2 regions of the Pseudoalteromonas sp. DL2-H2.2 genome follow, and region 1 is predicted to be linked to the other one. Evidence: predicted binding sites of a transcription regulator. Region 1 holds the regulator's gene; the other holds the start of a gene.
The links. Region 1 encodes FliA, which starts transcription of late flagellar genes. Its sites were predicted from a motif close to CTAAAGNTNNNNNNNNNNNNGCCGATA; they were not measured.
Positions count from the first base shown of each region.

Region 1 (4,226 bases):
GCTTCTCCTTTACCATGCAACTCATCCAGCAAAGCTTCAAATTCGTCGTCGTTGATTTCGTCATCATCACCGCCCCCCGACACTGGTGCCTTTTCAGTGGCTGCGGGAGGTGCAGGTGCGGGTGTCGGTGCAGCAGGTGTTGCACCAAATTGTCCAACCCCGTGTAACTCGTCTAACAAACTGTCAAATTCGTCGTCAGTAATATCGCCGTCGTCACTGCTCGCTGGCACAGATGTAGCTTTGGGTGCAGCGGGTGTGTCTGAAGCTACTGACGGGGCATTGCCAGAGCCGTGTAACTCATCCAGTAAGCTTTCGAATTCTTCTTCTGAAATTTCATCAATGCTGTCTGAGCTCTCACCATCGGCTGCATCGACGGGGTCCGATGGTGCATCGAACAGCACATCATCTGCACTGGGCGTTGCAACAACCGGTTCAGGCTCTGTGGCAGCAGGAGCTGCAATTTCTTCGTCTGCTGATTGTGGTTGGCTAAGCTGGTGCAATACTTCCAGCAGGTGAGGGTCTGCGGGCTCTGGTTGCTCTCTATTTTGAATACATGAGAACATTTCATTGATGGTGTCGAGCGACTGTAAAATCACGTCCATCAACTCTGCTGTTACCTGACGCTGGCCCTGACGCAAGACATCGAACACGTTTTCCGCACCGTGACAAGCATCCACCAGTTCCGTCATACTCAGGAAGCCTGCGCCCCCTTTAACAGTATGGAAACCACGGAAAATCGCGTTCAGCAGCTCTTTATCTTCCGGGTTATTTTCTAGTTCGACAAGCTGCTCAGATAACAGTTCGAGTATTTCCCCTGCTTCAACAAGAAAGTCTTGTAAGATATCTTCATCGACTTCAAAGCTCATTCGCATACTCTCCTATTAGAAGCCCAAACTCGACAACAGGTCATCAACTTCGTCCTGCCCGGATACGACATCATCTCGAGACTCAGCGTCCATAATTGGACCCTCAGGACCTGATAACTCATCAGCAACGGGGGTGGCTTTAGTTTGTGACTGCGGCTGGGCTGCAGTTTGTTGACTTTCATCAGCGCTACCAAATACAGTCAACAAGTGAATTAGGCTGTCTTCAACTTCACGAACCAGCTCAATGACACGCCGGATCACCTGTCCGGTTAAATCCTGATAATCCTGCGCCATCAAAACATTGGTCATCAGATTCTGTAGTTCATCTGTACGGCCTTTTGACGACTGCATAAAACTGTCAAGATCGTGACACAACGACTTGAACTCTCCGAGCTGGATATCCCGGCTCATCAGTCTGTCCCAGGTGGGCTTGATTTCAGAGAGTTCATCGGCAAGTTCTTGGGCTAAGGGAAGACTCGCTTCTACGGCATCCATGGTTTTATTGGCAGCACTTTCGGTCATTTCCATGACGTAATTGAGGCGCTGCTTGGCATCTGGAATGGCTTCTGTCGTGAGATCTGCTAAACGCGTATCCAACTCAAAGTTCTTCAATGATTCATGAAGTTGTCGAGTCAGCTTACCTACTTCAGCAAAAAGCTCTGATTGTTCTTTATTAGTGGCCTCAATTAATATCTCATCAGCCTTTTCCTGCTCACCCTGTTCTAGGTATTCAACGAGCAGTTTAGCCTGTTCCAGAGTTATCTGTGGCACAGAAGATGTTGACATAAGCCTACCCTTATCAATACTAGCCTAAACGCTCGAACACTTTTTCTAGTTTGGTTTTCAGGGTTCCTGCCGTAAACGGTTTAACGATATAACCATTAACTCCAGCCTGGGCAGCAGCAACGATTTGTTCTTTCTTCGCTTCCGCTGTTACCATGAGTACTGGGATGTGTTTAAGCTTGTCGTCAGCACGAATTGCACGTAACAAATCGATACCTTGCATGCCGGGCATATTCCAGTCAGTTACGACAAAGTCGAATTCCTGATTTTGCAACATTGGAAGTGCCGTACTGCCATCATCAGCCTCTTGAACATTGGTAAAGCCTAAGTCTCTTAGCAGGTTTTTGATTATTCTTCTCATCGTAGAAAAATCATCAACCACGAGAATTTTCATGTTCTTATCCAAAACTTCCTCCGGTGAGGTTTGAACCTATATTGTAAAACTAACTCTAATTGATCCAGTCATTGATCTTCGCTCTGAGCTTGATCATTGCTTGACCGTGAATCTGACTCACTCGAGATTCGCTGACTTCTAAGATCGCGCCAATCTCTTTTAAATTCATCTCGTCGTTATAGTACAAAGACAACACCAAGGCATCTCGCTCAGGTAAAGTCTTGATAGCATTGACTAACGACTCGTTAAAGCGCTCATTTTTAACATTATTGAATGGTTTGTCTAGCGCAAAATCGTTGCCTGCGGGAGAAATTACGTCTTCGTCGACCCCTAGGTCTTCAATGCCGATAACTTTACTCGCATTGACATCATGTAAAATATGATGGTACTCATCTAGCGTAATATCAAGTTTTTCAGCGATTTCAGTATCTTTTGGTTCGCGCCCAAACTGTGCTTCAAGCTCAGCAATGGCTTCCGCAACCATCCGGCCGTTTTTGTGCACTGAGCGGGGAGCCCAGTCGCCACGGCGGATCTCGTCAATCATTGCACCGCGAATTCGAATACCGGCAAAGGTTTCGAAGCTTGCGCCTTTACTGGCGTCAAAATTTTTGCACGCTTCAATGAGTCCAATCATACCCGACTGGACTAAATCATCTAACTGAACGCTGGCTGGTAACCTCGCTAATAAATGACAGGCCACCTTTTTTACCAAAGGCGTATGACGCTCTACCACCTTACTCAGGTGGTCCGTCGTTTTATATCCCGCCATGCGGTTGACCGGTGAAGCCATCGTTAACCGTTTACCAGCTGCTCAATAAAGAATTCCAAATGACCTGAAGGTTGGTGGGGAATGGGCCACTTGACAGCTTTGCTGGCCAGGCCTCTGAACGCCACGGCAGCAGGTGAATTAGGGAAGAGCTCAACGATGGTTTTTTGGCGACGCGATGACTTGCGCATATTTTCATCAAACGGGATCGTAGCAACCAACTCCAAAGCAACATCTAAAAATCGGTCGGTCACTTTGGACAGCTTGGCAAACAACTCTTGTCCTTCACGTAGACTGCGCACCATATTGGCGACAATCTTGAATTTGTATACACCGTGTTCGCGGCTAAGCACTTTGATCAGCGCGTAAGCATCCGTGATGGAGGTTGGCTCGTCACACACTACAACCAAGACATCCTGGGCAGCACGAGAGAAGCTCAAAACCATATCAGAAATACCAGCCGCAGTATCGACGATTAAGATGTCAAATTCGCTACTCAATTCGCTAAACGCACGGATTAATCCAGCGTGCTCGGCAGGCGTTAATTCAACCATACTCTGCGACCCTGAGGTTGCAGGTACGATGCGGATCCCAGCCGGGCCCTCTACAAGAATTTCGTCTAGCTCACATTCACCAGACAAAACATGCGATAAATTTTTCTCTACTCTTAAACCCAGCATAACATCACAGTTAGCCAGACCTAAGTCAGCATCAAGCACCAAGACCCGATTACCCTGCTGTCCTAACGCAATGGCTGTGTTAAGGGATACATTGGTTTTACCTACTCCACCTTTACCACCAGTCACTGCGATTACTTTTACACTGTGGTTATTTTTCTGGTTCATTCTCCGCAGGCCACTTGCTTGATCTAAAACTGTATTAATCATACATTCCTACTGTCTGGGACGCCACTGGTACACGTCGCGAATGTTGTGCTTTTGTTCTCTTTAAATACAATTGCTCAGCCTTTTTGACTAACTTCTGAGCGTTTGCCACGCGAATGTCTTCAGGCACTCGCTGACCATTGGTAAGATACCCTATTGGCAGACGATTTTGAATCGCTATGCTAATTATCTCACCTAAACTTAGACTTTCATCAAGTTTTGTAAAAATACAACCACTTAAATTGACTTTTTTGAAGTGATTGACGGTTTCTTGCAGTACATGCATTTGTGCAGTCGCACTTAATACCAGGTAGCTGCGAATGTCAACACGGCTGCTACGCATCAGCGTGTTTAATTGCTCTGTCAGGCGTAAATCACGCTGACTCATACCTGCCGTGTCTATTAATATTAGACGCTTATTACGTAAATGATAAAGAACCTCAGCAAGTTCATTGGCATCTTTTACTTGCTTGACAGGACAACCGATGATCCGACCATAGGTTGCCAGTTGTTCATAAGCGCCGATACGGTAG
Region 1 covers NZ_JAKGBD010000009.1:78,786-83,011, reverse strand. The annotation lists gene L1285_RS15700 (chemotaxis protein CheA) at 1-866, opposite strand, end outside; gene L1285_RS15695 (protein phosphatase CheZ) at 882-1,652, opposite strand; gene cheY (chemotaxis response regulator CheY) at 1,672-2,055, opposite strand; gene L1285_RS15685 (RNA polymerase sigma factor FliA) at 2,099-2,833, opposite strand; gene L1285_RS15680 (MinD/ParA family protein) at 2,836-3,696, opposite strand; gene flhF (flagellar biosynthesis protein FlhF) at 3,689-4,226, opposite strand, start outside.

Region 2 (4,226 bases), on a different contig from region 1:
TCTTATCTCGGCGTCCGGTGAGGATTTTATGTGGGTAGGCCTGATGGCCCACATCCCACACGAGCCGATCTGCCGGCGTATTGTAGACGTAGTGCAGTGCGACTGTCAGCTCAACGGTCCCAAGGCCTGAGGCCAGGTGGCCGCTACTTTGTGAAACTGAGTTGAGCAAATAGTCGCGTAGTTCATTGCTGAACTCGGTCAGTTTGTGTTGCGGCAAAGTGCGCAGCTGCTCAGGCTGCTCTATCAATGCCAAAAGGGGATACTTGCTGTTATCAAGGCTCATATTGATTACGTTATCCTGGGCAGAGTTTACTGACTTGGTTGTCATTGTTATCTGCCATTAAATTTATGAATTCTGTTCCAGGGCTCAGCCTATTTACAAGCTGCTTTCCAGGCGCTTGATTCGGCGTGCTCAGTGCAATGCACCACAGTATAACTTAACTAGTTATTAATTTAGCGACTTATCAGTCGATTGCTAGTCTGTGCAGTGTCATTAATGGTCTCTGGCGATGATATAGTCTGCCAGCAAAGCCAGGGTTTGTGTGTCTGCATCTATGTCTTGCAGTGCCCGTTTGGCGTCCTCTACGAGTGCCTGTGCTTTTTGCTTGGCGCCTGTTAATCCCAACAGTGCAGGATACGTAGATTTATTATGTTCCAGATCAGACCCCTGAGGTTTACCCAGTACTTCTGTGTTGCCTTCAATGTCGAGAATGTCGTCCTGAACCTGAAACGCCAGACCTATATTCTGGCCATAGTCACGCAGTCGCTCCAGAGTAGTAAGCGAGACGTCGGGGGCACACAACGCGCCCAGTTCAATGGCACAGGTCAGCAGGGCGCCTGTTTTTAAGCGATGGATCCGCTCGAGCTCAGCCAAACTCACCGACTTATCAGTCGCGGCCAAATCCAGCGCCTGACCACCCACCATGCCCTGTAACCCAGATGCTTTGGCCAGTGTTTTTATCATCGCAATCTGATTTGCTGTCGGCACCGAGAATGTGTGTGTAGACAACAACTCAAACGCCAGGGTTTGTAAGGCATCACCGGCTAAAATGGCCTGTGCTTCATCAAAGGCAATATGACAGGTGGGCTTTCCTCTGCGCAGGTCGTCATCGTCCATGGCGGGCAGATCGTCATGCACTAACGAGTAGCTATGAATGCACTCAACTGCCGCGGCAGCGATATCCAGGTCGCGCGGTGAGGCGCCAAAAATTTGCCCCGTGGCGTAAACTAAAAATGGCCGTAACCGTTTGCCACCATTACTGATGCTATAGCGCGCCGCGGCAATGGCTGTCTCGTCACTGTCCAGTGTCTGGGCGAAATAGGTCGCCACAGTGTTTTCGACCTGCGCTCTGGCATGGGCAAGTTGTGCTTGTAAATCCACCGTTTATTCCAGCTCGTCCGTAAAGTCACTCAGTGGGCTTTGCTCGTCGTTACCGAGTAAAATCGCCACTTTCTGTTCTGCCTGTTGCAGCTTGTGAGAGGAGGCGTTAGCCAGTTTGATCCCACGTTCAAATTGTTTGAGGGATTGCTCCAGGGTCAACTCGCCCCGCTCCATACCCTGTACAATGCTTTCAAGCTCGTCAACGGCTTCTTCAAAGCTCATGTTTTCCGGTTTTTTTGTCGCCATGTGCAATATTCACTTTGAGCTAAATTAAAAAACGCCTAATTTTATGAGTATTACAGATTGAGGTCAAAGATCTCTCAGACTTTTTGCGTTATACAGTTCGGACGGCCTGTCAATGGTTTATGAATTCGCAATTTCAAGGCAATTTAATATAATTGAGTTAAGTTATTGCAAAACTGGCCGATAACTCTGTCGATAATAATAACTGCGTGATAGATAGCGGGTAAATTCCTTTGGAGGGTGTGTGGATTTAGCAACCGTGATTGGGATCTTAGGGGCCATAGGCTTGATTGTGATGTCCATGGTACTTAGTAGTGATGGCCAGATCGCCATGTTTTACAACACTCCATCAGTGGTTATCGTGTTTGGTGGCTCGATCTTTATCGTGCTTTCTAACTTTACCATGAGCCAGTTTTTTGGCATTGGTAAGGTGGCCGGTAAGGCCTTTATGTTCAAGCTCGAAACCCCGGAAGAGTTGATTGAAAAAGCGGTTGAGCTTGCGGACTCTGCGCGTAAAGGCGGCTTTTTGGCTCTGGAAGAAGCGGAAATTCCCAACTCGTTCATGCGCAAAGGCGTCGATATGCTGGTGGATGGTCACGACGCGGATGTAGTTAGGGCAACCTTGCAAAAAGACATAGCGCTGACCTCAACGCGTCACGAAATGGGCGCAGGTTTGTTTAAATCCCTGGCAGACATCGCGCCTGCGATGGGGATGATTGGTACCCTGATCGGCTTGGTGGCCATGTTATCTAACATGGATGACCCCAAAGCGATTGGACCAGCGATGGCCGTTGCGCTATTAACCACGCTCTATGGGGCCTTTTTGGCCAACGTGGTAGCCATTCCTATTCAGGTTAAACTGGAGCTGCGCAAAGACGAGGAAGAGCGTAACCAGCGTTTGATCCTGGATGCCATTTTGGGTATTCAGGATGGCCAGAACCCGAAAGTGATTGAAGGTATTCTGAAAAACTACCTGCCTGAGTCCAAGCGCGGTGGTGAGGCTGAGGAGTAGTTATGTCAGACGAGAACGAATGCAAATGTCCTCCCCCGGGCCTGCCTGCCTGGATGGGGACTTTTGCTGATCTGATGTCACTGCTGATGTGTTTCTTCGTTCTGCTGCTGGCGTTTTCGGAAATGGATGTACTCAAGTTCAAGCAAATTGCGGGTTCAATGAAGTTCGCATTTGGTGTTCAGAATAAAATTGAAGTCAAAGACATTCCCAAAGGCACCAGTGTGATTGCAATGGAATTCACACCAGGTAAGCCTGAGCCCACTCCCATAGAAACCATTCAGCAACAGACCGTTGAAATGACCCAGCAAATGCTGGAGTTTCAGGCGGGTGACGAAAGCTCCGCAGGTGGACGACAAGAGCAGCGCGGTAACAAACGCGGTGGCGAATCTTCCAGCACCGCCCAGGAGCAGTCTATGACTCAGGCTATCGCTGCGGCTGAACAGGAGCAGGTGAATGAGTTGGTGAAGAAAATTGCACAACAGCTCGAAAAGCAAATTATGGATGGTGCTATCGAACTGGAATCGCTCGGTCAGCAGATAATCATACGAATTCAGGAAAATGGCTCTTTCCCGTCGGGCAGTGCATTTTTGCAGCCTAAATTTAAACCCGTGATCCAGGATATAGCTCAGCTACTCAAAGATGTACCGGGCGAAATAACTGTGTCCGGACATACAGATGATTTTCAGTTTTCTAATGAGCTATATAGCAACAATTGGGATCTGTCAGCCACTCGGGCGGTGGCGGTCGCGAGCGAAATGCAAACCGTACCAGGGTTTGATAAAAATCGTATGGTGGTGGTTGGGCATGCAGATACCCGACCGCTGGTGCCCAATGAAACAGATGTAGACCGGCGCCGTAACCGACGTGTTGAAATCTCTATTATGCAGGGCAAAGCCAAAGAATCTGACCCAATAAATGTCCGTGGAAACAACTAGAAGTATTGCGTGGTACCGATTCTTGGGCTAGGCTATTCAGCGGAATTTAATCTGATAATGTTAATGGAGAAAACAATGCTTAATAAATATGCTTATATGCCGGGTTCAAATGGTGGCGGTGACGATGGAAACGAACAGCCGAAGTAAGGGCTAACGGTTTCAGATAACCATAATGACGAATATCGATATTAACAGTGACAGTTTAAAGCCGCTTTTGGGTGCCATTTTTGACAGCCAGATGATGCTTGTCTCTCTGTCAGTTATCTTGTTTTGTTTTCTGAAAGACAGGCTGGCGCTGCGATATTCGTTGTTGTGTTTTGCATTTTTTGTGAACGGGTATTTAACGCACGATCTCATTCTAGAGCTCGATACCCATATGGTATTTAGGTACATTTATTGGGCTGCTGCTGACATTCTCTTTATCGCCATCGTTGCTTATTGGGCTCTCAAAGACAAAATGTACATGTGGCAGAGTATTATTTGTCAGCTGGTTGTGATACCTGCGCCGCTATTACAGCTGTTCAGGCTGGTTGATAGACATCTCATGGAGCTGAGCTATTCAGGTTATTTTTATAAAACTATTTTACCTTTAGTCAACTACGCGACCGTGTTTTTATGTTTTGCGCCATTGATATACCTTCTTGGCCGAAAACGC
Region 2 covers NZ_JAKGBD010000002.1:174,905-179,130, reverse strand. The annotation lists gene dxs (1-deoxy-D-xylulose-5-phosphate synthase) at 1-283, opposite strand, end outside; gene ispA ((2E,6E)-farnesyl diphosphate synthase) at 494-1,381, opposite strand; gene xseB (exodeoxyribonuclease VII small subunit) at 1,385-1,627, opposite strand; gene pomA (flagellar motor protein PomA) at 1,869-2,636, shown strand; gene L1285_RS03450 (flagellar motor protein MotB) at 2,639-3,571, shown strand; gene L1285_RS03445 (hypothetical protein) at 3,744-4,226, shown strand, end outside.
Region 2: a site for FliA is predicted at 1,784-1,810, ahead of pomA (flagellar motor protein PomA). Genes of this name have one in related genera too.